One region of the Shewanella sp. M-Br genome, then DNA from elsewhere that is predicted to be linked to it. Evidence: predicted binding sites of a transcription regulator. Region 1 holds the regulator's gene; the other holds the start of a gene.
What was found. The regulator sigma-54, encoded in region 1, starts transcription at its own class of promoters, with help from an activator protein. The targets are predictions, from matches to a motif close to GTTGGCACGNNNNTNGNNT.
Positions count from the first base shown of each region.

Region 2: a site for sigma-54 is predicted at 2,692-2,710, ahead of AAA952_RS17005 (flagellar assembly protein FlgT). Genes of this name have one in related genera too.

Region 1 is NZ_BJBV01000010.1:53,914-62,064, reverse strand. It holds gene mlaF (phospholipid ABC transporter ATP-binding protein MlaF) at 1-602, opposite strand, end outside; gene AAA952_RS10200 (KpsF/GutQ family sugar-phosphate isomerase) at 1,246-2,223, shown strand; gene kdsC (3-deoxy-manno-octulosonate-8-phosphatase KdsC) at 2,223-2,774, shown strand; gene lptC (LPS export ABC transporter periplasmic protein LptC) at 2,771-3,331, shown strand; gene lptA (lipopolysaccharide transport periplasmic protein LptA) at 3,318-3,872, shown strand; gene lptB (LPS export ABC transporter ATP-binding protein) at 3,869-4,600, shown strand; gene AAA952_RS10175 (RNA polymerase factor sigma-54) at 4,708-6,186, shown strand; gene hpf (ribosome hibernation promoting factor) at 6,215-6,502, shown strand; gene ptsN (PTS IIA-like nitrogen regulatory protein PtsN) at 6,505-6,948, shown strand; gene rapZ (RNase adapter RapZ) at 6,945-7,799, shown strand; gene AAA952_RS10155 (HPr family phosphocarrier protein) at 7,786-8,061, shown strand.
Region 2 is NZ_BJBV01000021.1:59,485-67,635, forward strand. It holds gene flgA (flagellar basal body P-ring formation chaperone FlgA) at 1-477, shown strand, start outside; gene flgM (flagellar biosynthesis anti-sigma factor FlgM) at 553-876, shown strand; gene AAA952_RS16990 (flagella synthesis protein FlgN) at 879-1,304, shown strand; gene AAA952_RS16995 (LPP20 family lipoprotein) at 1,432-1,881, opposite strand; gene AAA952_RS17000 (FlgO family outer membrane protein) at 1,878-2,510, opposite strand; gene AAA952_RS17005 (flagellar assembly protein FlgT) at 2,791-3,957, shown strand; tRNA gene AAA952_RS17010 (tRNA-Arg) at 4,013-4,088, shown strand; gene AAA952_RS17015 (hypothetical protein) at 4,299-5,165, shown strand; gene AAA952_RS17020 (hypothetical protein) at 5,359-6,480, shown strand; gene AAA952_RS17025 (helix-turn-helix domain-containing protein) at 6,599-6,787, shown strand; gene AAA952_RS17030 (hypothetical protein) at 6,771-7,019, shown strand; gene AAA952_RS17035 (hypothetical protein) at 7,019-7,321, shown strand; gene AAA952_RS17040 (replication endonuclease) at 7,314-8,151, shown strand, end outside.

The sequences.
Region 1 (8,151 bases):
ACTACGATGGAGGTCAAATTGAGCGCATCCGATAACTCACGAATAAGCTTCACTAACACGCCCATAGAGATTGGATCTTGGCCGGCAAAAGGCTCATCGTACATCACCATTTCAGGCTCAAGCGCGATGGCTCTAGCCAATGCTGCGCGGCGTTGCATACCACCGGATAACTCACTTGGCATCATCTGGGCGGCGCCACGCAAGCCTACGGCTTCAAGCTTCATCAGCACGATAGTGCGAATAATGTCTTCTGGCAGACCAGAATGTTCGCGCAGCGCAAACGCCACGTTATCGAACACATTAATGTCGGTAAACAGCGCGCCACTTTGAAACAGCATGCTCATCCGCTTACGCAGACTAAATAATTCATTGCGACTCACGCCATGGATATCGTGGCCATCAAATAGCACTTGTCCGTGGTCAGGCGTTAATTGGCCGCCGATCAACTTTAACAGGGTCGTTTTGCCTATGCCGCTCGGCCCCATGATCGCCGTCACCTTGCCCCTTGGAATAGACAGGCTAATATCTTCATATATCACACGCTGACCGCGGCTAAACCCCAAATTACGGATCTCAACCAACGGCGTTTGTTCTTGAGTCATGCTTGATTCCGACATTTGCAAATGAGGTGATCCTAGTCTTCCGAGACTGACCAATCGAAGAGCCGCAAATTGTACGTAATTGCGCTTTAACCTACAACCGAATCGACACTATCGCCCTGCGATACTTTCAATTTGCCTCATTTACAGCGAAAATGCGCCCTAAGTTTTCACTCTGCACAGGTAAAATGTTACTTAATGTTTTCAACCTAGTTGCAGAATTGGCAGTATTGGCTAATTCGTTCGCACTTAGCTCACTCTTCGCCCACTTTTATCGGGGAGAGTCGATCCGCAATTGCGCAAAAGAGGCATCCTATAGGGTAATACCCGCTGCGATATGGGATAAATCCATTGAAATAAACGACAAAGACGATGATATTGCTCAAGACCTTATACCGCTAAACAGGGTATTGTGCATGCATAGCTGCCGCAGCTGAACTTGACGAGTCGGATCAATCGCTCTAGCCTGCCGCAATTGTTTTGTTGTTTTAGGGAATTCACCACAACGAAACATAAGCTAAATCGTCTGAAAACAAACTAAAACTTGGCAGAAAGCCTATTACATATCATCTTTATCGCGTACCAAATTGTGCTATTCCAATCCCATCAATGGGGCGACAAAGACAATGCAAAAAGAGAGATAGACATGGTAGACAAATCACAACTGCGCCAATGGGGCTGTAAAGTTATCGACATTGAAAAGTCAGCCCTAGACAATCTTTATCAATATGTTGATTCGGCTGAATTTGCAGAAGCTTGCGAGTTGATCCTTAACTGCACAGGCAAAGTGATTGTCATGGGAATGGGCAAATCGGGCCATATCGGCAATAAGATTTCTGCCACCCTCGCCAGCACAGGAACGCCCGCATTTTTTGTGCATCCGGGTGAAGCCAGCCACGGTGATCTCGGTGTATTAGCCGATAACGATGTGATTTTAGCGATTTCTAATTCTGGTGAGTCGAGCGAAATCCTCACCTTAATGCCCGTCATCCAACGTATGGGCGTACCCGTTATTGCGGTAACAGGCAAACCCGAATCGAACATGGCGCGCTTAGCTAAAGTGCATTTATGTATTGAAGTTCCAGAAGAGGCTTGCCCACTGGGACTCGCCCCAACGTCAAGCACTACCGCGACCTTAGTGATGGGCGATGCGATTGCCATTGCGCTACTACAAGCGAAAGGCTTTACCCGTGATGACTTTGCTATGTCCCATCCTGGCGGCGCTTTAGGGCGTAAGTTATTGTTAAAAGTCTGCGATGTCATGCATAGCGGTGATGACTTACCGCTCGTTAACCACGATATTTGCATCACAGAAGCCCTGTACGAAATCTCCAAAAAAGGCTTAGGCATGACGGCGATTATCGATGATCAGCGCAAGCTGGTTGGTATCTTCACCGATGGTGATTTACGCCGCGTTATCGATGCCGAAGTAAATCTACGCACTACACCCATCGCCGATGTGATGACCCGTAACTGCGTGACCATCACAGACGGTGTGTTGGCCGCTCAAGCGCTGCAAGTGATGGACTCAAAAAACATCAACGGATTAATTGTTATCGATAAAGACCGCCATCCAATCGGCGCTCTTAACATGCTAGACATGGTTAAAGCAGGAGTCATTTAATGCCACAGCAAGGATTTTACGGCCCAATCAGTGATGATGTGTGGCAACGCGCGCAAAAGATTAAACTGTTGATCTGTGACGTCGACGGGGTGTTTTCCGACGGTCGTATTTACCTAAGCAATAGCGGCGAAGAGCTAAAAGCCTTCCACACTCGCGATGGCTATGGCGTGCGCTCGATACTCACCAGCGGTTTTAATCTTGCGGTTATCACTGGACGTCAATCCAAAATCGTTGAAAACCGTATGACGGCGCTTGGGGTTACCCATATCTACCAAGGCGTAGACAATAAGTTCGAGCCCTATGAAGCATTGCTCGCACTCTATGGTGTTACCCCAGAAGAAGTGGCTTATATCGGTGATGATATTGTCGATCTGCCAGTGATGAATGTCGTCGGTTTAGCGGTCAGTGTTGCTGACGGCCACCCCTATGTACGCCAATACGCCCATTTTGTGACTACGCTCAATGGTGGCCACGGTGCACTGCGTGAACTCACAGATCTGTTACTCCTAAGTCAAAATAAATTCACTTCGGCCCATGGAATGAGTATATGAGTCGTGTGACACTCGCGATTATCGCTTTTTTTGGAACTGCACTAGCGCTTTACTGGCAGGTCCAGAACAAACACAGCGGTGATACCGATAACAGAGTAAAAGATCAAAATACCCCAGATTTCATCGTTGAAGATCTGCGCAGTGTTGAGTTCAATGAACAAGGGCTAGTCAATAGCCGTGTGACGGCGAAACACATGGAACATTATGATTCAACGAATCAAACTTACTTTACTCAACCTGTTTATCTTGTTTATCCAGACCAAGGTAAAGCACAATGGCAACTCAGAGCAGATCAGGGCAAGCTAAACAAGGAAACGGGCAAGGTTGTATTAGAAAACAATGTTATTATTGATGCCATTAGCCCAGAAGAACCGATCCAGACCTTGTCCACCAGTTATCTGGAACTCGATCTCAATACGATGATAATGACCTCTGACCGCACCATTTACGTCACAGGGAAAGATTTTAATATTCAAGGCCAAGGCCTTTATGCCGACCTCAACGCGCAAGAAGTGCAATTGACCAGTCAGGTAGTAGGAACATATGAAGCAAAATAACGTATTACTTGCCAGCCTAATGCTAATTATGAGCATGAGTGCTTTCGCGAAAGTGGGCGACTTAAAGCAAGAAGTCAAAATTAAAGCTGTGAGCCAAACTGCGGATATCAAAAACAACCAGATCATCTTCTTTGGTCCGGTTGAAGTTACCCAAGGCTCAATAAAAATCCAAGCAAATGAACTGCGTGCATTTTCCGCTGAAGGTGAAAATAGCAAAACTTTAGTCGCCACAGGCAACCCTGCTACGTATAGCCAGATATTAGACGATGGCCGTCCTGCATCGGCCAGCGCGAAAGAAATTCGTTACGATATGGCAAGCCGCACCTTAACACTGAAAGGTATGGCGTCATTAGATCAAGCGGGTAGCCAAGTTACAGGCAATTTAATCCGCTATAACATGATTCAACAGAAATTGATGGCCGAGAGTACTGGCAGTGGTGACGATCGCGTGATCACTATTATTCAGCCAGAAAACTATCAAGATGATGCTAAATCAGATGCTCCAGCGGATAAACCTGTGAAAAAGCAGGACTCTAAATGACCCAAATCACCTTAAGAGCACAAAATCTGGCGAAAAGTTACAAGAGTCGCCAAGTGGTTAAAGACGTCAGTCTGACGGTAAAAACCGGTCAAGTCGTTGGCCTACTCGGTCCAAACGGTGCAGGTAAAACCACGACCTTTTACATGGTTGTCGGGCTAGTGAAGAGCGATAAGGGACATATCTTTATCGACGATGATGATTTAACCGCAGATCCTATGCATCTGCGTGCCCGCAAAGGCATAGGTTACTTACCGCAGGAAGCCAGTATCTTTCGTAAGCTAACTGTTCATGACAACATCATGGCCGTACTGCAAACTCGTAAAGAACTTAAAAACGAAGAACGAGAAGAAGAACTAGAACATCTGCTCGAAGAGTTTCATATCACCCACATCCGTGACAGCCAAGGCATGTCATTGTCGGGTGGCGAACGTCGTCGCGTCGAAATTGCGCGGGCTTTAGCCGCTAATCCTAAGTTCATTTTGCTCGATGAACCGTTTGCCGGCGTCGATCCTATTTCAGTTATCGACATCAAGAAGATTATCGAACAACTCAAAAGTCGCGGCCTTGGCGTACTGATCACAGACCATAATGTCCGCGAGACATTAGATGTATGTGAACATGCTTATATTGTGAGTCACGGAAACCTGATTGCCGAAGGAACTCCAGCAGAGATCTTAGACAATCAGCAAGTTAGGGCTGTGTACTTAGGTGAACAATTCAGGCTATAGTTAATCGAGCGAAGCCAATGGAGGCAATTTATACCGCCATTGGGCTTCACTCAAGATAATAATAAGCGACCTCATCCAACAATAATAACGTAGGGATCAGCGGTAACATGAAAGCGTCACTCCAGCTCAAACTGGGTCAACAGTTAACCATGACGCCACAATTACAACAGGCCATACGTCTGTTGCAACTGTCGTCATTAGAACTGCAGCAAGAGATCCAGCAAGCATTAGATTCTAATCCCCTTCTCGAGCTGGAAGAGGATCAATTCGACGCCACTAAAACCCCTGTAAACCAAACGCTATCCGATACGGATTTCAGTGAATCTAGCACTCTGCCACCAGAAAAAGACAGCTCCACCATAGACACGGCAGAGTCGCTAACCAAAGAATCCATGCCCGATGAGCTCCCCATGGACACCACATGGGATGAAGTGTTTACCGCCTCCCCAAACTCAGGCCCCGGCGGCAGTCGTGAAGACGATATGCCCTTCCAAGGCGAGACCAGTGAAGGTTTGTACGAACACTTAGAATGGCAAAAAAACCTCACGCCGTTTTCTGAAACCGATTTAGCCATTGCCACCGCCATTATTGATGCAATCGACGATCAGGGCTATCTCACCCAAAGCACTGAAGAAATTCTCGAAGCCATGGGCAATCCTGAAGTTGAGCTTGACGAAGTCGAAGCCGTACTCAAGCGCATTCAGCATTTTGATCCCATAGGCGTTGCCGCCCGCGATTTAAGTGAATGCCTGCTGATCCAACTGTCGCATTTCGCCGCTGATACTCCCAACCTAGAAAACGCCCGTATGCTGATCAAAGATCATTTAGATCTGATCGCCGCCCGTGATTTTAGGTTGTTGATGCGTAAGACTAAATTAAAAGAAGATGAATTAAGGGATGGTATAGCACTCATCCAAACCCTCAATCCTCGCCCAGGTTTGTTGATCACGCCCAATAATGACGAATACGTTATCCCAGATGTGTCTGTGTCGAAGAAAAATGGCCGCTGGGTCGTTGAGCTTAATCCTGACTGCATGCCCAAAATCAATGTAAATCAACATTATGCTTCTATGGCACGCAGCACAAAAAACCAAGCCGATAGCCAATTTATTCGCGGCCATCTGCAAGAGGCTAAATGGTTTATTAAGAGTCTAGAAAGCCGTAACGACACTTTGCTTAAAGTTGCTAATTGCATAGTGCAATATCAGCAAGGTTTCTTTGAGTATGGTGAAGAAGCCATGAAGCCTATGGTGCTTAACGATATTGCTGAAGCGGTAGAAATGCATGAGTCCACCATCTCACGGGTCACAACTCAAAAATACATGCATACCCCTAAGGGACTTTTTGAACTAAAATACTTCTTCTCTAGCCACGTCGGGACTGACGATGGTGGTGAGTGCTCATCCACAGCAATCAGAGCCTTTATAAAGAAACTGGTGGCAGCGGAAAACCAGAAAAAACCATTAAGCGATAGTAAGATGGCACAACTTCTGGCAGAACAAGGGATCAACGTAGCCCGCAGAACCATTGCGAAGTACCGAGAGGCTATGCTTATTCCACCTTCTAATCAGCGTAAAAGTTTATAACCTACAGTGGATATCGGAGGACGTTTCTATGCAAATAAACCTAAGTGGACACCATGTCGAAATTACCGAATCGTTACGTGCATATGTAGAAGAAAAGTTTTCAAAACTTGAACGCCATTTCGAACAGATCAATAATGTGCACGTTGTGCTCAATGTTGAGAAAATGCAACAGATTGCTGAAGCGAGAATAAACCTCATAGGTGGTGAAGTTTTTGCAACTTCAGAGCATGCTGACATGTATGCCGCTATAGACGCCCTGATTGACAAGCTTGACCGTCAGGTTATTAAACACAAAGAGAAGTTAACAAAACACTAATAATGGAACTTTGTACCATACTGCGGCCGGAGTGCACTACCTGCGCCACTCCGGGCAGCAAGAAAAAGGTACTGGAACTCATCAGCGACTTAGTCGCTGCCCAGTACCCGACCCTCTCATCTCAAGAGATATTCGAAAGCCTAGTGGCGCGCGAAAAGATGGGGAGCACAGGTATAGGTAACGGCATCGCCATTCCACATGGTCGACTAGCCGATATAGATCAGCCCATTGCCATACTAATTAAGTGTGAAGAGCCGATAGCATTTGATGCTATCGATAAGCAACCTGTTGATATTTTATTTGCACTACTGGTGCCTGCAGACCAATGTCAGCAGCACTTAAGTACCTTGTCTTGCATGGCCGAAAAGCTGAGCGACAAGCAAATATTAAAGCAATTACGCAAGACGCATGATGAAACGGAACTCTATCAGGTAATCACTGGATGAAACTGGTCATAGTGTCGGGCCGCTCAGGCTCAGGCAAATCTGTCGCCCTTAGGGTACTCGAAGATCTCGGCTATTATTGTGTCGATAACCTTCCCTTGCCATTGATTGGCAGTTTGCTTGAGCAACTCAAAGGCAGTAACGATCTCGTCGCCATCAGTGTCGACGTGCGTAACATGCCTGAGCAGGATAAGGTCTTAGTGAAACAACTCGCTAGCCTACCTCCAGATACTGAGTTAACGAGCTTCTTCCTTAACTCCAGCGATAAAATTCTGCTCAAGCGTTACAGCGAAACCCGCCGTTTGCATCCTTTGTCGAAGAGCCGAGTCTCTTTGCAAGAAGCGATAAAGCTGGAGGGGAAACTGCTCGAGCCTATGTCAAAACTGGTCGATCACTACATAGATACGTCGAATTTGAATATCTATGATTTAAGCGACCAAGTCAGACAAATTCTCCTTGGTAGTGTCGATAAAGAACTCGTGATCAACTTCGAGTCCTTTGGCTTTAAGCACGGAATGCCCACCGAAGCCGACTTTATGTTCGATGTACGCTTTCTGCCCAATCCCCACTGGGAGTTGGCGCTGCGGCCATTGACTGGCTTAGATGAACCCGTGGCTGAGTTCTTAAATCGCCAACCACTGGTCAATAAGTTCATCTGGCAAATAGAAAATTTACTGGAGACTTGGCTGCCGCACCTCGAGCGTAACAATCGCAGTTATTTAACTGTGGCCATTGGCTGCACAGGTGGACAGCACAGATCAGTTTACGTCGCAGAGCAATTGGCAAAACGCTTTAGTAACGGTAAACATAAAGTTTATGCCCGTCATCGAGAGCTCAACAATGCCAAAGCTTGAACGTCAGATAACCATCTGTAATAAGCTCGGTTTACATGCCCGTGCCGCCACTAAGTTGGTGGTACTGGCTTCCGAGTTTGATGCGACCATCACCTTAATCCAAGGCGATAAACAAGCATCGGCCGCCAGTGTGCTTGGCTTGCTGATGCTTGAAACTGGCATGGGTAAAACCATCAAGCTTATCGCCGAAGGCCCAGATGCAGAGCCGGCTCTCGATGCCATTTGTGCCTTAATCGACGCTAAGTTTGACGAAGCCTGTTAGTTTCACTTCACACTAAGCACTTCATCGTTAGTTTCACTTCATGTCTAGTTTTAAAAACTTGCCATTCACACATGGCAAAACATTTGTCGC
Region 2 (8,151 bases), on a different contig from region 1:
AGCGATAGGGAAATTAGCCGTAATAACACCTTAAAAGTCAGCTGCGATACACAAGACTTAGCTTACCCTTGGCAAATCTATATCTCGGTTCGGGTGGATATCTTATTCCCCGTTGTTGTCTCAACCGAAATCTTAGCACCAGGCGAACTCATCTCTCCTAGTCAAGTAGAAGTCCGTTACATTGAACAAAATAGCTTGAGAGGTGCCGAATTCGATGACCCGAGTAAATTGGCTGGCGTGCGAGTAAAACGACGAGTAGCAAAAGATAATCCCATATTAAGCAACAACTTATGCTTCGTTTGTAAAAATGATTCGGTATCTATCTACGTTCGTTCTGGCTCATTCGAGCTCAAAACAGTAGGCGAAGCCCTACAAGATGGCAATAAAGGTGATCGGATCAGAGTCAAAAATAGCAGTTCAAACAAAGAACTAGATGCTATAGTCACAGGCATTGGCGAAGTTGAAGTAAGAATGTAAAATAATCTAAAGCTTTTTTGTAAGCTGCCGATACCCCAGTTAAGAAATCCCGTACACACGACGCTGGAGCCTAAAATGGCAATTGATATTAGCAAACTCAACACTGCAACGACTGCGCAAGTTCGTTCAGGCGCAACGAAAACGAGCAGCGATCAATCTGCTCAAGTTGCTACAAAATCGACAACACCACAGAGAAGCGACTCAGTGGTCATTACGGCCCAGGCACAACAACTTCAAGGAGCTCAGACTAAAATGGCTAGCCTTCCTGAAGTTGATCAAAAGAAAGTAGCAGAAATCAAACAAGCTATTGCCGAAGGTCGCTATAAAATTGACCCTGAAAAGTTGGCTGCCAATATTGCAAGTTTTGAAGCCGAACTTAATGACTTAAATAAAGAGTAACTATGACTGAAATAGCTAAACTGGTAGATCTACAACACGCCCATTTGGCTGTTCTTAAGCAAATCATACTCAAGGAAAAAGGCGCTTTGGTTGACCAAAACGCCGATTTACTGCTTTCCCTTGCTAACGAAAAATCGCAATGTCTCAAAGAACTAAAGACTAATGATGATATTCTGGCAAAACACAGTGATAAATCGCTACTCACTCAGCAAGTCGAACTCGTGCATAAAATGGCCGAGATCAAAGACGCATTGACTGAATGCAAAGAATTAAACGAACAAAATGCTAGTTTAATTGAGATGAATTTAGCGAGTTTAAATCGCTTTGCTCAAGCTTTACAAGCCAGCAGAAACGCCTCCAGCCTCACCTATAACGATAAAGGCAAGACCTCGACTATCTCAAGTTTAGGCAATGATTTAAAGGCCTAATAAGCGCATCACTCCCACTTAGCATTCCCTTTTCTAAGCTCTGATTAGATATTAATGTCTTGTACAAAAAGAAAAGCCGCGTAAATACGCGGCTCAATACATGCTGTTGAACATACATTCAATAACGCTAGAAATACGTCACTTCCTTCACTCGTTGTGGACGGTTCTGTTGTTGATAAAGCGCCCAAACCTGTGAAAAATCAAGTTCTAACTCAGTGACATAATGCTCGCCTGCTGGATAACTCTTAACGACTCGTGCGCCGCGGATCACGCCAGAAACTGACGCTTTGACATTATCGTCCGTCAACATCCAATCACTGACACTGCTGTTTGCCGTTATTTTCTGCCCATAAACTTGTTCCGCTAATTCACGATAAGCCACAATTTTTGATGCCTGCATAGCCATCAACACTCTTTGTGATTGCTCTTTAGCAGGTTGAGTCGCTAACGGCGCATATCCTATAGCCGTTAACTTAGGAAAACTCGGCGGCGGCACATCTTCCCATTGCACATATCTATCTTTAGCAGCGCAGCCAGTTAGCATTAGCGCCACAATAACTAAAAGGTAGCGTTTCATTTTCCATCTCCTAAAACACGCACTTCATTCATACCTGGACTCGCCTGACGATATAAGATGCCATTTTGTGACACAATTTGCTCCGAAGGCTGCATGTAGTTTGCCAACTCTTTTTGAGTCACAAAAGTTTGAGATGCCGATACCACGCGATTGTTACTAATGTTCACAATCCGAGTATTGATCGCCATACCATTGGTTACTACGCTCATAGTCGAAACGACAAGATGTTCAACAGGAAGATCTTTCGACAATTTTTGCCAATCTCTCGTCAAAATAAAATCCCCGTCAGATGTGACTCTCAAGCCATCAGCTAAGTTTAAATCCACCACATTAAACTGAAAGCTATGGAGCGACGTCATTAATCCTTGCTGTAACTGTTGCGCTAACGCATTAGTGCCATTCAAATCGCCCACTAATACTGGTGTTGCAACTACGATAGGTTGATCAGAACGCAAAGCATCATTTTGCTTAACGAGCTCAGTCACTATTCGCTGTGCTAAATGGTTAATCACTGCCGTTGGCGGCAACCCATTGCCATCCACTAAACTCGGTTTGGGCGGCGTAACCGGTTTAGCTACACATCCACCTAACATTATCAATGTTAAGGGAATAATCACACGCTTTAGCATTGGATTTACCTCATCTATGGGTGCATTGGCAGTCAAGTGACTCACTTTCTAAGCTTCAAATTTTTAATGAGTAACAAAAACCAGCAATCTTCAGACCAATATTAACCTCAGTCCGACAATATTCTTCTATTACGCAGTATATCGACTGTAACGCTGGAAACTTTATCAAAAGTTCTCATACTCAGGCACGAAATTTGCTTTATTGACATATTAGATTAAGAGTCAGAAAACTGGCTCGATTGGTAATATCGCCATTAGCTTAGCGATAAGGATTGAATTGATGCACATACCAGGTTCAGCTTCGCTCATCATTTTGAGCCTTTTACTACTTTCTTTGCCCACCAGAGCCGAATGGATAGAAGCCAGCGGAGAAGCAACTATTATCAATGGTAATACAGCTCAAGCAAGGGAAGAAGCAATTAATCAAGCTGTTAGCTATGCGACTTTAAGCACAGGTATTCAAATATCCAGCGAGCAACAAACCTCTAATGGTAACCTCACACAAAATAACTTTGCGATAAATCGTAACGCCCAAGCCATAAACATCCAACTCGTAAGCGAGCAAATTCAGGGAAATAAAATATATGTATCCCTACGCCTCGATCTAAATGATGATCCAACACAACAGTGTCCTAATGGCCAATTAAAGGCCGCTATTTTAATACCTCAAACACAAATAAAAGATCGTTCTCAGCTTAGATATGGACAACTTTCAGGCTTTGAAGAGGTTATTTCAGAGGCGTTAGGGAACACTATAGAAGATTACTCTTCAACTGGCTTTAGTCACATCCATGCTAACGAGCGACTCGATATTGAACAAGACCTAGTGGATATTCGCGGTTATCGACTCCCAAGCTGGCTCAGTGAAATTACCGACAGCCAATATATTCTTCAACCGCAGATCATTGATATATCGATAGAGCCTGTACAACCCACCTTCTTAGGATTTTGGGATGAAGCTCCGCTAAGGCAATTTCAATTCAAACTCAGCCTCTATCATGGGATCAGTGGCGAAGAGGTCTGGAGCAAAAGCTACAGCACATCGGCCCCATGGGAATTTGAAGAACAGGCTATCATTGCTCCCAACAGTAATAGATTCTGGCGTTCCTCCTATGGAAAAAGTATTACTCAATTAATATTGCAGGCTACCCGAGATTTAGACAGCACACTTAATTGCAGGCCATTACTTGGCCAAGTCGTTAGCCGACAAGCAGACAGGATTATATTAAATCTAGGCCGTAAACATGGCATTCGTGTCGGTGATAAATTCCAAGTAGTATTACAACAAAACTTACCCGATAGACTCAATGAAATGCGCGCCGTCGCGACCAAAAGTCGTGCAACGGTAAAAATTGAGCAAGTAAGCGAAGAAAGTGCCACCGCAGTACTTGTAGACCAAAATGCCGCCTACAATGTACAGATAAACGACATAGCGCTTAAGATTTAAGCAACTAAATCATAAGCCTTTTAATCAAAGATAAAACCAGTATAATCACTGTCGTCTCTTCATAGCTCAACAGGATAGAGCAGCCGCCTCCTAAGCGGCCGATCGGGGTTCGAGTCCCTGTGGAGAGACCATAAGTCACTTTTTATACTTATAACTCAATAAGTTATGAAAAACAAAAAATCCTGTGCCGCCTATGTGCCGCCATAGGAATGACGTTTTTTAGAATTTTTTTCGTAACATTTTAAAAAATCCCCCTTTTGCCCTGTTCATCTCAGTTATGGACAATTAACCCTATTTCTAATACTTTTCCCTATGAGTTAACGAACAGGGAAAATAGCTTTATGACGGAAACTTCATCGCAAGAAAAGTTCACTCAAACACTCGAAGGGATCATCGAGCAATATTCAATTTCCGAACCACCCGAATTTTTGAAAGTCCTCATCGCTCTCCCTGACTCTCCAGATAAAGACAAAATGTTTGAAGGTATGGATGAAGTATTTCGCGCCATAACTTCACCCTCTGAACTATCCAGCAAACTCCCCAAAGGCACAACTGAAGATACGGTCGCAAAAGAGCTGGCAAAAATTCCAGACAGTCAGAAAATCCTTAGTGAAGAACAGCAGAAAATGGTGGAGCTATTTATTGAAATGCTATCTTCATCATCGAGCAATGAATCTCAGATCGATATGGACTATGTACGATGGTTCGCAAATGCCAATTTTCCGCTGTCATCGGACACTAGTGATGAAGATGAAGCTGTATTAATAAACTTACTCAACAGCCAACCAGAGGCCATAGCTGAGTTTATGCAAGCGATGATGGCGTGCCACATGGCTGGAATGACCAAAGCAGCCAATCTACTAAGTCGCCTTTTTGCACAGCACGTATTGATCATTGAAAACGACAGCTACCAATCACTCTGTGGTGATATAACAAGGCACAAAGGGGTAATCGAAACCTCGGGCAACAATTCCAAGAAGGGGCAAGATAAACGTCACTCAAAAAACCGCCAGCGTAAAGACTTTGCACTTAAGCTCTATTTAGAAAAGCCCTCAAGAAATCCTAAGCAAGCAGCAGAACGACTTTTTGATATTGTTAACCAATATGCCAACGATATTAAGCATCCATTCTCCAGTGAGTATCAAGGTTTTCAGACGGTATATCGCTGGTTTTTAGATGCCGATAAAAAGGAACGCAGCAAAACTTGATTCTGCCAACTAGTTAATATAAATTCGTCATAGGCGCCCGCCTCACTTACATGCGAGTGAAAACAGGCACCAAGACGAAAGTCCCTCTTTTGAATTAAACCCAATATACATAAATGACTAGGTTGAGAAGCCTCGCCGTAATCGCATGTGGTAATGCTTAAATGCAATTCGCACTCAACCGCGGAGTCTATTTATGTGTTCACTATCTAACCACGCACACAACATTCACAACAAAGCTAAAACTCTAGCTAAATGCAAAATCAGCCGAGCGCAAATATTCGAGTTAATTGCGGCCTATTACGGGCAGAAGAGTTTTGCAGCGCTGAAAAATTCTGATGTAAGTACAAAGCTAGAAAAGCCTAATTCTGATGAAGCAAATGATCGCTGCATTCAGAGAGCTATTTCTATGGGAGTAAATCATGAGACCAGCAAAGAATTATCTCTGATAGTGACTTGTGAATTGGATTCAGTAAACTCAGTCAATCCCACACTGATTAATCGCCAAGTTCTTAGCTACCTAGAAAGTAACATTGAGCTTAATGAGCAGTATTTTTATTTTGAAGGATTAAAAATCTATATCCCTTCAATGCTTGTAGCTCTAAAAAATGCTTCAAATAATGGGGTTAAAGATTCTCAGCTTTTAGAGTTGTTACTGTTAGTTGAACACTACGCAAGTGTCACGCAGGGGGAATCCAGTGAACACTGGTATCAACGTCAACTTGCAGGCGAAGTGTTAGGGGAAGCTCAAAAGAAATGGGCTGATAATTTCGCTGAATTGGTACCTGCGAGACAGGCGCTAGATACCTTTGTAAAAATGCATTCAATTACTGATCTACCTGTACCCAATATCGAAGAACTCATATCGTCCCATGCAGTTACAAGTATTAAGCAATCCGTCTGTTACCGAGTAAATGCTGGGTTTATAAAAAATTTAGCTATTGATCTATGGGGGCTAGATGAGAATGAGTTATCAGAACAACAATCGGAATTTATCACTCAGTGGGAAATCTTAGCGACCTTTCAAGAACCTTATAGAGGACAGTTAGCAGAATTAGTTGAGTCCGAAACAGATCTTATAAAACAACATTCATGGTTAGGGTTTGCCAAAGCGAATGGTATTGACCTCGAAATGGATGATATGCACCTCGTTAACTCATATACAGGTGAAGTTTGGGAGCATGATTTTGATGGCCCCGTATACGTTGATGGTTATGAAGGCATTACCCTTCCTCAATTACCATCCGAGCTACAAACACAAGTTATTAAACGTGTTGAAAAAATGCTCAACATCCAAAAAGTAATCTCGAAATTGTAATCAGTAGAAAGGTGTTTCTCAGGGTGAGAAACACCTTTTTGAGCCTGACAAACGCATACACCCTAACCCCTCACAATTATCTTAACTCCTGACAAATCTACTTTAATCAGGAGTTACCATGAACGATCTATTACTTAGTCCGACAGAGGTCGCCGAATTTCTCGGCGTCACCATCGGCACTCTATCCGTTTGGCGCTGTACTGGCCGCTACCCGTTGCGCTTCGTTAAAGTAGGCCGCAGCGTTAAGTATCGCCAAAGTGATGTTGAATCCTTCATTAACGGGAGGGTTTATGATCACACTCTTTAAATTCGGTTTCTTGTTTTGCGTCATCATTCAATTGGCGATGATCGACCACACACTTCAACAATCCCTAGAGACCATTAGGTTATATAACGAGTCCAAGTACCCGTTAACGGGTACAGAGACCGAAATCGAACAGGTGTACCCGTTAACAAGCTTTGACTCTGTTAACGGGTACACCTTAAAAGCCACTGACCAAAAGCAAACTGTTCCATTACATAACGGGGAGGTGAAATAATGATGACCTCCCCTTCTATCCCCATGCCCAAACTCACCGATGAACAACAGGAATTTGCCCAATGGCTCTTAAAGGGCAATAGCCTTTTCCTATGTTCAGAAATTTGCAGTGACTTTGGCAAGGTTGACGGTATTGAAACCTTTAACGGTCACTTTCAAAAACGCACCTTGTTTCGGTTAAAACGTGAAGGGCTACTCACAGAAAGCACAATATTTGAGATGGGCATTCGTTGGCAAAAGCTCACGCTTAACGAGCGAGGTAAGCAATTACTGACTAACAACGAGGTAAAGGCATATGCTTAATGTCCATGAACACGATAAACACTGGCTAGACAGTAAACTCTATGGCCTACCCTCGCCTCATCGTATAGCGATTATGCGGCAATATCGTAAGAAGCCAAACCGCCGTGAGGCCAATCTAAGCGTGTTACACCTGACTAAACGCATTGCCGCCGTTATGGGTAAGGATAAACATTTCTACCATGTGAATATTGAGCAGCAAGATATAAGCGCAAAGGCAAAGCAACACGCCCGCCGCTGTATACAGATTGCAGCGCAAGCAGAAGGTAAGGGATTACTCACTATTTACAACATGCTATTGCATTACATGGCGTGCTATAGCATTAAGCCGCCAAAACTGAGCGAGACAATTATCAACCATCTTAAGTTGGACACACTTGATGACTTTGAGCTTGCCCAAGTCTATGGCGTACTCGCCCGCGCTGGCGATGAAATTTGGTGGAAACGGAAATTAAGAAAACAGCGCAATCTGCAAATTGAAACCATTTCACGGGAACTCAATTTGGTCAGTAAACAAAAAGGCATTTATGCCAGTAACATTACCGTCAGCAATTTTCAGACCCAATGGCAGAGCAATCAACAGCTATTAGAAAACACCATAGCCACCAACGAACACGGCTATAGTGCAAGTCTTGCCGAATTATCCAAACTCAATGTCTCTAATCCCGCCATTCGCAAGGCCGAGTTGATGGTTCGCATCCGTGGCTTTGAAGATTACGCCAAAGAAATGGGCTATAGCGCCCTATTCTTAACCATGACTACACCGTCTAAATACCATCGCTGTTTTGCCAGAACGGGCGATGAAAATCCCAATTGGAATGGCGCAACCCCTC